DNA from 2 places in the Sporomusa rhizae genome. Region 2 is predicted to be linked to the other one. Evidence: riboswitches for the same ligand, from Rfam matches in the RefSeq annotation. Region 2 holds a riboswitch; the other holds the start of a gene.
The links. Region 2 has a riboswitch for cobalamin ahead of SRRS_RS05535 (OmpH family outer membrane protein). Riboswitches for the same ligand answer to the same signal wherever they lie in the genome.
Positions count from the first base shown of each region.

Region 1 (5,549 bases), 540 kb from region 2:
GGGAGATTTATTTTTTATATGCTGGGCAATTCTTGTATTTGAAGAAAGATGCTTAAAGAAATTGAACGAAGATAGGTGAATAATTTGAAGATTTTTCAGCTGTTATTTTGTTTTCTACTGATGAACATTGTGGCTCCGGCGCACGTCTTTGCCATGCATATTATGGAAGGATTTTTGCCTAAAGAATACGCATTGGGCTGGTTGATTGTCACGCTTCCTTTTATTTTGTATGGAAGCAGCAAGATATCAAAAACCATTAGAGACTACCCGGAGCGTAAAATGTTATTAGGGCTTGCTGGTGCATTCATTTTTGTTCTGTCGGCTTTGAAAATTCCTTCAATTACCGGTTCGTGCTCCCATCCTACCGGTGTTGGGTTAAGTGCGATATTATTCGGGCCTTCTATTTCTACAGTTCTAAGTGGAATTGTATTGGTTTTCCAAGCGCTGTTATTAGCGCATGGTGGTATTACCACATGGGGAGCGAATACTTTTTCAATGGGAATTGCCGGCAGTTTTACGGCGTGGATTCTGTTTACAGTCAGCCGAAAAGTAGGGCTGTCTGATAAAGTTGCTGTATTTTTGGCTGCAGCTGTTGGCGATTGGACTACCTATATGGTTACCGCCGGTCAGTTAGCCATGGCATTCCCCGATACAACAACCGGTTTTATTGGTTCCTATCTTAAATTTTTAGGGGTATTTGCGCTCACGCAAATTCCTTTAGCCGTCAGCGAAGGATTTTTAAGTGTGATAGTTTACAATATGCTGCAAAGTTACGATAAACAGGGATTAATTTCATTATGGCCTCATAAGGAGGGAGATCCAAAAATATGAAAAAACAAAATGTCATATTGCTGCTTTTTGTTATTGCATTGGCGGTAGTACCTCTCATTATTCATACTGATGGGATTTTTTCCGGAGCCGACGAACAATTAGTCGGTATAGTGAAAGGCGTTAGCCCGGATTATGAACCATGGTTTAATACTATTTGGGAGCCGCCCTCCGGTGAGGTGGAAAGCTTTTTGTTTGCGGTACAAGCCGGGCTTGGAGCAGGGTTTCTTGGTTATTTTTTTGGGTATTATCGAGGGCGGAATGCTTCTAGAACAGAGTGAGCAAGGCTAAGTGACAAAATAGCCGGGGCGGGAGAATGATAAATGTTTTATTTGGATTATCTGGCCTATAATAATGCATTGCGCCAAGTCAGTGTGACGGAGAAAATGGTATTAGGCGGAGGTACTTTAGCTGTGGCGTTGTGTTTTCCTCAGCCGGTAACCCTCTTAAGCATCATTTTGCTTATGCATGCGGTGATGCTATATGCCCGTATTCCTGTGCGATATATTTTACAGCTCTGGCTAATACCTCTTGGTTTTTTAGTTGCAGGATTGGTTTCTGTGCTTCTCAGCTTTTCGACCCAGCCGTTTTCGGCGTGGTTTCTGTTGTCAATAGGGACGCTATATATCGGAATTACTCTTGAGGATGTTTTTCGGGTGCAAGGCTTACTTCTCAGGAGTATGGCTTCGCTGTCTTGCTTATTTATGTTGGCAACAACTACTCCGGTGGCGTATATTACCGCGATTTTTTCACGTTTTTCCCCTTTACGCGTAGTGATGGAAATTGCTCTGCTTACTTACCGGTTTATTTTTGTCTTTCATGAAGCGCTGGCACAGATTTATATGGCGCAGCAATCACGGCTGGGCTATTCGGGAATGACGCAGTCTCTTTACTCACTGGGTTTGTTGGCTGCCAATGTTGGCCGTAAGTCGTTTGTTACATCACATGAACTATATATCGCGCTATTAGCCAGAAATTACAGCAATCAACTGATATTTCAGTATGCTCGTCAACCAGTGAACTTCTACCGGCTGTTGGTGATTTTGGGGTTACTTGCCGGTTTAATAGGCACTGCGGCCATTAGGTGAAAATGCTTGTAAGGAGCTTTTTGCATGTCAACAACCTCACTGATCGAAGTACGTAATCTTTCTTTTAGCTATCATTTAGCTAAAAAAGTCTTGGATTGTGTTCAAATGAGTATTCCACGTGGTGCCAGAATTGCTTTGGTAGGACCCAATGGAGCCGGTAAGTCTACGCTCTTTTTGCATCTCAATGCTATCCTTCGGCCACAGGCAGGAAGTCTTTTATATGAGGGGCAAGCATATGAGTACTCCAGATCCTTTGTTACCATGCTAAGGCAGCGGGTGGGGCTGGTGTTTCAGGATCCGGATGCGCAACTGTTTGCCGGAAGTGTATTGGACGATGTATTATTTGGCCCAATGAATTTGAAATTAACGCCGAAGGTTGCTCATAAGAGAGCGGAAGCCGCACTGGATGCTGTCAAAATGCTGGAATACCGCAACGAACCTATACACTTTTTAAGCCATGGGCAAAAAAAACGGGTCGCAATGGCGGGCGTACTGGCTATGGAGCCGGAAGTTCTTATCATGGATGAACCAACGGCTGGACTCGATTATCCAGGGGTGCTGAATTTGAATGATATTATGGCAAGGCTGCACAACCAAGGCACGACATTGGTAGTGGCGACACATGATGTTGAATGGGTGTGGGGATGGACGGATTTTGTCTATGTATTATCGCAGGGCCAAACAGTGGCTAGTGGCAATCCTGCCGATGTGCTTGTCCGTTCAGACCATACAGCGTTTGGTTATGCTCAGCCGGTGCTTGGCGAAATATATAATGAATTGCGGCAGCGCCAACTTATACTTCCCGGTAATCACTTGCCGCGAACGGCGGCGGAGTTAATCAATCTTTTAACGAGCTCACGCCCATGACTACATATTTCTCATAATCATTCGAAAATCGAATAATTATGAGTCGATATAAATATTTTACATATGTAAATAGTCCTGTTATATTATAATTAATAAAAATATTTTTGTATAACGTTATGTAAGTAATGAACTGAAAAACAAAAAAATGATAGGAATAGGTGCCCAACGGGCTTAATAGGGAAGAACGGTGAAAAGCCGTCACGGTCCCGCCGCTGTAAGGGGAAGGAAACCTGCAAACATGTCACTGGAGTAATCCGGGAAGGCGCAGGCAACCAATGAACCTGAGTCAGAAGAACTGCCTATTTGACAATCGCCGCTTGACCTGCGAGAGATGGGGAGGGGATTATTGGAACAGTCATGATTCCGTTTTTCGACGGAATTAATTGATTTTCTTATAATTAGCCCTTTCTGTGTTATACGGAAAGGGCTTGATATTTGTGATGAAAAATGAAATTTATATAGTTAGTTGGAGGGTAAAATATGTTAAGAGTAATTAGTTTGGGAAATTCATTGACAAAGGCACAGCAAAAAATAGTGAACAATAAAATTAATAATATGGATGGTGCTTCCTATATACCACTTAGTATTGTTAATAATAATCTGGTTATCGGGGCCGATATCGGAGCTGATACCGGAATCAATATTAAGAAGGTCTATAAGGAAGATGGCGAATGTTTTTTGCGGCAAGATTGGGATTGTGTTCATTCAGTATAAGGGTAAATAAGAATGAGGTATGTTGAAATTTTGATATTTATATCTGATGTATGTTGACAAATTAGCAAACCTATATATGTCAAGGATGAAAGTCTTGGCAAGGTTTGAGAGAGCAAACTGATATACTCCCTTTATAGTCAATGTCATTAAGTTAATGCTGAAAAACACAACCATCCAGATTAAGATGGTTGTGTTTTTCTTATACATACAGGTGGGCATATAAAATTTATCAATTATAAAAAAACACTTGACAAATAAATAAAAATCGAAGGCTTCGCCTTGAAAATGAGGACATTTTTAAGGAGGCCTTTTAAAATGAAAAAGAAAGCATATCCAGAGCAGGTACGAACTGCGCTGCACCAAGCGATACGCTCAATCACAGCAGATTTACCGGCTTGCGTGAAACGACCAGGGCAAGATTTTTCACGCGAACGCAAATTATCACTGCATACTATGCTGCTTATGCTTGTAGGCATGGGAGGCAATAGCCTTTCAAAAGAATTATATGATTGGCTAGGCTATTCGTCAGAGACTGCAACCGCTTCAGCATTTGTCCAGCAGAGAGACAAAATTCGTCCAGAAGCACTGAAACTACTGTTTCACGAATTTACAAGACTAACAGTATCGGAGAATTCATTACAAGACTACAGGTTGCTCGCTGTTGACGGTTTGGATTTGAGACTTCCGTCAAATTCAAATGATGGATTCTCCTCCATCAGGAACAGCGAAGATAGCAAAAATTACAATCTTGTGCATTTGGACGCTATGTATGACCTGATGGGCAAGGTTTATGTCGGTGCATCCGTACAACCCAAGAAAGGCATGAATGAGCATAAAGCCTTAGTATCCATGGTAGACCAGTCTGAAATCAGCGGAAATGTAATTGCAATCATGGATCGGGGATATGAGTCATTCAACAATATCGCTCATTTTCAGGAGAAATCATGGTACTATATCATCCGGGCGAAAGAATCCTATGGGATTATATCAAGGCTTTCTCTACCAAATTGCCCGGAATACGATGAAGAAATCACGTTAACTCTCACCCGGCGCCAAACCAAAGAAACGTTACCGCTTTTAAAAGCATACCCCCATCGGTATCGATGGATACAACCACATACGACATTTGACTTCATTAAACCGAAAGATTCCAAGTTTTATGATTTACATTTTCGTGCCGTTCGCTTCGCTATTGCTGATGGTGTGTATGAAACGGTTTATACAAATCTCAATGCCGAAGATTTTCCGCCGGAGAAAATAAAACAGTTCTATAATCTGCGCTGGGGAATTGAGACATCTTTTAAGGAGCTTAAATATGCTGTGGGTTTGGCAAGTCTGCACAGCAAAAAGAAGGATTTTATATTGCAAGAGATTTTTGCCAGACTAATTCTATACAATTACTCTTTCATTATCATGCATCACATCAGTATTTCGGAAGATTTGCGAGTAAATTTTCCAGTGGCTTTAAATATATGCCGTCAATTTTTGAGAGAGTTAATTCCAGCGGTCCAAGTTCTTAAACTGATAGGTAAGCACCTTTCCCCAATACGCCCTGGCCGACAATTTCCTAGATATCAAAATCCAATTTCAGCAGTAGGGTTCCAGTACAGAATTATTTGAGATTTAACATGCGTGAAAGGACTTTACAGATGCTTTTCGGGCATCTGCTTTTGTGTTGCTCAAAAGTCAAAAACACCTGCGTTTTCTATGTTATTCTGTGTATGCGACAACCCCAGCGGTATCACTTTTCTACTACTGGGGTTTCTTATAAGCTTATCTTAATGACATTGCCTTTATAGTTGACAGTTAAAATAATAACTGTTCTATAAAGGGAGTATTTTTCATTATTTTCTAATTAACTATCATCACTATCCGGCCAATTAGTATAAATATATATATAGGCGTTGCTTTTGCCTCCCATGTTGCTTTTATGGAGAAAGAAACTTACCAGGCAGGCCTAAGTTCACCTTTATGAAAACGATAGTAAGAAAGGAATTGAACTTGTGAAGAGTAGGGAAGAGTATTTGAAGGAATTAATCGACAGGCAAACCG
Region 1 is NZ_CP156925.1:691,374-696,922, forward strand. It holds gene SRRS_RS03135 (energy-coupling factor ABC transporter permease) at 85-831, shown strand; gene SRRS_RS03140 (energy-coupling factor ABC transporter substrate-binding protein) at 828-1,109, shown strand; gene cbiQ (cobalt ECF transporter T component CbiQ) at 1,152-1,916, shown strand; gene SRRS_RS03150 (energy-coupling factor ABC transporter ATP-binding protein) at 1,941-2,783, shown strand; cobalamin riboswitch at 2,923-3,101, shown strand; gene SRRS_RS03155 (hypothetical protein) at 3,264-3,497, shown strand; gene SRRS_RS03160 (IS4 family transposase) at 3,813-5,117, shown strand; gene SRRS_RS03165 (helix-turn-helix domain-containing protein) at 5,522-5,549, shown strand, end outside.
Region 1: another riboswitch for cobalamin. It lies ahead of SRRS_RS03155 (hypothetical protein); the one in region 2 lies ahead of SRRS_RS05535 (OmpH family outer membrane protein).

Region 2 (5,549 bases):
TCTTGTCAACATAGTATAAAAACCATGAAGGTAAGAGCCTGAAAAGGCTCTATATTTTCATGGTTTTTTTACCGTCCTAATAGAAAGTATAACTTTCGCTTGGAGTGCAACATCGACTTCCGCTGTCGCCAAAGGCTCGGCACAAGCCGTACCAGTAAGTCAAATGGGAGGAAAAATTGTTATGAGATTGGCAGTTGGCAGGCAAATTTTAGGCGCATGTTTGGTCATAGTAATCCTATTTGTATTGATGAGTGGCTATATTTTTACAAAGTCACAAGCGGTAGCCGAAGATTTTAATGATCTTGTCGGGGCGGGTCGGGCATAGCACTGGGTTTATGTATCTCAAAATTGCGGGTATGAAAGGAGCTCCTTACAATGAAAAAAAGAGTAATGCTATTAGTTTTATGTTGTTGCCTGCTTTCGGCCATTTCCGTACAGGCAGAAACACCATCAGCCAAATCTCCCATGGATTGGGAGATCAGCGTCCAGCCCAAACCGGACGAACAGGAGGCAGAGCGGAACCGGTGGTCGGGTGTATTTGCCAATGACATTGGTATTTATGCTTTTGATCAGAAATCGTTGCACCTGGATGAAGCGGATAAAAACATAGTTCATGTTCTGACTAAAACCATATTTACCGATCCTAAGATTATTGGTAGTTTGAATGAAAAGTATAAAGAAAAGCTGGCCGCCGAGGACGAAGTCTCCTATAGCGAGATGCAGATGGTCTTTCAGATCAAACAGAAAACTTATGCAGTCATCGGGACAAAGGTATTCAGCAGAGAGGGAAAACTATTGGAAGATCGCCAGCAAACGGGAAAATTTGCTCCCGTTCCGGTAAAGACCTTTGCCGAATCCATGTATATTATCGCCAAAAATTATCATTTAAATAATTAATGGCAAAGCTGTTCTTCCAAAAAATTGAAAAACAATCACCATTGACCTGCGAGCGATGGGGAGGGGATTTGGATACAGTTTCTGTATCTGACAAGAAGCCCCCCGCTATAGGATGTATATAGCGTGAGGCTTCTTGTTATTTTCTAAAAAACAAGTATAGTGCTAAGGATAGGTACTTTTGGGGTAGAAAAAAAAGTCTGATTAAATAAAAAAAGTTTAACAAAATACCTCATTTGAGGGATTTACGCTTGTGCCGGTATAGACTAATCTTAAATAGAGAATATGGAACTCTATGATTCACTCAAAAAAAGAATACTGTTGGGATAGGTGCCTGTCGAGAGATGCTGAACATGTCTGTATGCAACTGATTATGTTAGTGCATCGGGAGGGCTTAATAGGGAAGCCGGTGAAACGCCGGCGCGGTCCCGCCACTGTAACGGGGAGCGAATTCGCATAATGTCACTGAGGCGTAGCTTTGGGAAGACGTGGAGAAGCAAAGAACCGGAGCCAGGAGAACTGCCTGTCTAACAATCGCCGATGTACCTACGAACGATGGGGAGGAGATTATGAAAACTGTAAGTGATTTTTTTCTATTGACAGTTTAATGTATGTGCTCCTAGTGAAGTCGGGAGCTTTTTTCATTTCGGCGAAAAGATTTGTATGGGTTTTAGGTATTCTAAACCAGCTGCTGTTTCTATAAATAAAAGAATTGTCCGCATAACATTTTTTATTTCAAGACTGATCGGTAGTAAAACTAACGATAAAGACTGAGGGTAAGCGATGTACGGATCAAAATATTGGGAGGTTTTGTTTCATCAAGCTAATCAAGGTATTTGCATTCTCAACTATAAGAGTGAAATTATTTATGCAAATGCGAAAGCAAAACGGGTATTTGGAAAAGCTGCTCCTGGATTGTATCAACAACTGCGAGGGGTTTGCCGGCAGTTTATGGTTATGGTTAAAGAAAAAGAAACGCTTTTGTCTAATTACAGCGGTATGCTAAATCAGCAGCTGGATATCATTACTTTTAACTGTTTTTCGTTTTATTCAGAAGAGCAGACATTTGTTATGGTAGTGTTTGACTATCGAGCTGGTGATGAAATTAATTCTGCTAATGGGATAACATTTACCTCAAGAGAGAAAGATATTCTTCATGCAATTGCTGCCGGAAAAACGAACAAAGAAATCAGTGAGACGCTGAGTATTGGCTTTGAAACCGTGAAATCGCATGTAAGAAACCTGCTGGCCAAAACGGGGACAACTTCTCGTACTGAACTAATCGGTAAATGTTGCCATTCGGGCAATGATGCGTGGTATGCTTAATTATGAAGTTTATAAGAAATAGGTACTAAAGATGTTTTGGAGAATATTACCGATCCAGTCTTGATGTTCGAATTTTGTATGTAATTCTTTATTAGCCGCCATATAGTTTTGGTTATGTAAGTATATCTTCGACTTGCTGCCAGGTATAAAACAAAGGGAAAATAGCTTGTTTACATTTTGAGACAAAGACTCCTGATAAAAGACAGGATTCTTTTTTTTTGCCAGGATATGCTACCAGCTTGCATTTTGTTCTTAAAAGTGTAGAAAAACCTTAAAAGCTACCTCGTTTGAGGTATTTACGGATATTCTCATCTTCGCTACTATGGAAACATAATCCAGAACGCGAAAATATTGTGAAATAGTTAAAATTCCGGGAAGAGAATGATTTTTTTACTTAATGATTTAGTCAATGGAACATTAGCCGGAGTACTAAAAATCGATATAGGGTGCAGGTGCCCTTTGGGGCTTAATAGGGAAGCCGGTGTAATGCCGGCACGGTCCCGCCACTGTGATGGGGGAGCTGCTTCAAGATATGCCACTGGAACGGTAGTGTTCCGGGAAGGTTTGAAGACGCGATGATCCTAAGTCAGGAGAACTGCCTGTACGACAATCGCCATTGTACCTGCGAGTGACAGGGAGGGGATTACGGTAAGTGACCGGAAAATGCTATTGGCCGCTAGCGTAAAACATCTCCTGACAAGGGGGTTTTTTTATTGCCTATATTGCTGCAAAACGGGCAGGCAGGCAACAAGGATGAACGGATGCGGCACGCAAGATTAAAATTTGATATATGCTCCAATGCAATCATAGGCGGTGGAGTAATTTTATTTTAAAAACATGGGGGTGAGAGAAATTCGTAAGTGCATAAAATCGCAATGTACGCAATAACCGGAATCATTCTGATTGTTTCTTCTCAAACCTGTATTTGAAGGAGTTGATACTGATGAAAAAAAGCATGCTGAGTTTTTTGTTTTACGTAGTGTGCGTGTTTGGGCTGCTAGGGGTGGGCACAGTGCCTGCGGAGGCGAAGGATTCTTATGAGCCGGCTTATGTGAATCTGCTGGCGGTTTATGCTGCTCATCCTGATGTAAACGAAGCAGGAAAAATCATTCTGGAAGAACAGAAAAAAGCACAGCAGGAATATGATGTAAAGGCTCCCAGCTTGGACGCTAAGGGCAAAGCCGACTTGGAAAAAGAATTAAACCAGCGTTTGGCAAGAAAAGAAACGGAAATCATGCAGCCGATTCGTGAGAGTGTAGTACAGGCCATTGCCAAAGTTGCAAAGGACAAAGGTATTGGTTATGTCGTCAAAGCCGAAGAGATGCTGTATGGCGGCACAGACCTGACAAAAGACGTGATTACAAGTTTAAAACAAAAATAATCCGGAGAGGGCATAGTGGTGATGAAAAAACAGGGGAAAATTTCCGCAAGAAGGAAACGGTTGCTTCAACAGACGATTGCACTGGCTTTTGCGGGTTGTCTGCTGAATCCGCCGGGAGTTTTGGCCGCCGATTACACGACTCCGATTACCGGCGACAGTAGTAAAGATACCGCTTATGCGGCAGCGACAAAGGATTATTCGACGTACAATTTTGATAGCGATACATCGATTACGGTTGATAAGAACAATGACAAAGTGGATGTTTATGTTTTTATAGAAAACGAGGCGAAAGGCGTTGCCGCCCTTTTTGCTGATAATAAGATGCTGACCATTAATGCGCCGGGGAAAATACTGACACTCAAAGCGACGGATTACAGCGACAATGATGGTGATGATGATGATCAGTCAGTAGCTGGTTTTGGTCTTTACGCCGGGGAAAACGGTAATATCAAAGTTACGGCGGATAAAGTTGTTGTTGCGGTGCCGGCCAATTGCAACAAAAGCGCCGGTATTGAAGCACACGGGGGCAGTATCACGATAAACGGGCTATTGAACCTGGACGTCAGCGGGGGCGATGCACGCATCAGGGCTTTGTATGCCGAGCAGGGCGGCAGCATTTCTGTGGGCGGCGGTACTATCAAGGGCAGAGATGCGGTATTTGCCTACGACAAAGGCAAAATCAATGTCAATGTGGTTACGACAAATACCGGGGTAGCAGCCGGCTTAGCAGACACGGTCATTGACGGCAATATTGTCGCCTCCTATGGCAGCAGCATAAATGTCGCGCTGGTAACGGATAAATCTTCTCTTAACGGCTATGCTTCTATGTCGAATTTTGGTGACACTGATACTGGCTCTACGCTAAATATGTGGCTGCAAAACGGCGCTGTTTGGACGAATCCGGGCAAAGCCAATTATAACGCCGAGGAGCTGACGGCATTCTATGGCGGCGATAGTGAGGCAACCCGCGGTGTTATTGTCCAACAGGCAAAAGACGAAGTTGCGCCGTTAACGATTGATAAATACAGCGGGAATACGCTGGTGACTTACACGCATGACCAAACGACGCCTGCGGCTTTAAAGGGCGGCGCAATTAAAATTGTTTCGGCAGACAAGACCAAGGGCACGAACGCCGCGATTACGTTGTTGACGGACAGTTCGGGCATTGATGTTGCCAACGACAAAGCTATGGTAAACGGGGTACTGAATGCCTTAGCCGAAAAATTGATCTATGTGAATTATACGACGGGCGAGAGAAACCTGGACGGCAAGGTGGAAATTGCCGAAGGAATGACTTCTTCCTCGGCGGCTTTGAGGACCGGCAGCGTTACGTTTAACAATATAACCGGCCAGGGAAACTACCTGACAGTCATTAACGAGTCGTTAGGCGGTGCCAATGCCGCGAATGATTATGTCAATCGTGTAACAGGCAGTGACGGGACTGACACGTATGGTATTCCCATACCTGTAATGGTTACGGTAAATGATCAGAATTATGCCGGTCAGAATGCCTACAGCAATCCCGGAATTTTTGCCGATGTCAATAAAAAAATGATTATTAACAGTAATTATCCGCTGACAATTAGCTCTACTAGTGTGTATGCCAACCGGTATGCCGACGGCATTACCGGCTTGGATGGCAGCAGCCTGACGATTAATGGGGATGTAAATATTACTGCTCACGGTCTCGGAGGGGCCTATGGCATACGCTACACACCGTCCGGCACCAGTGAGGGAGCGCAGGCAAAGCTGCTGATTAACGGCAAGCTTACCATGCGTAATGCTACCGACGCGAATAATCCCTGGGGAGTCTATTCCGACGGCTACAGCTATAACAATAATCCCCGCTGGCAGACAACCGGCATTTTCAACAATCAGTCTGACGGCAGTGTGATAATGGTAACCGGTGCGGTGGATTTGGCGGTCAAGGGCACCGGTGCTGCCGCCG
Region 2 is NZ_CP156925.1:1,227,745-1,233,293, forward strand. It holds gene SRRS_RS05520 (hypothetical protein) at 182-325, shown strand; gene SRRS_RS05525 (hypothetical protein) at 376-897, shown strand; cobalamin riboswitch at 1,255-1,436, shown strand; gene SRRS_RS05530 (LuxR C-terminal-related transcriptional regulator) at 1,705-2,220, shown strand; cobalamin riboswitch at 2,654-2,838, shown strand; gene SRRS_RS05535 (OmpH family outer membrane protein) at 3,164-3,601, shown strand; gene SRRS_RS05540 (autotransporter domain-containing protein) at 3,623-5,549, shown strand, end outside.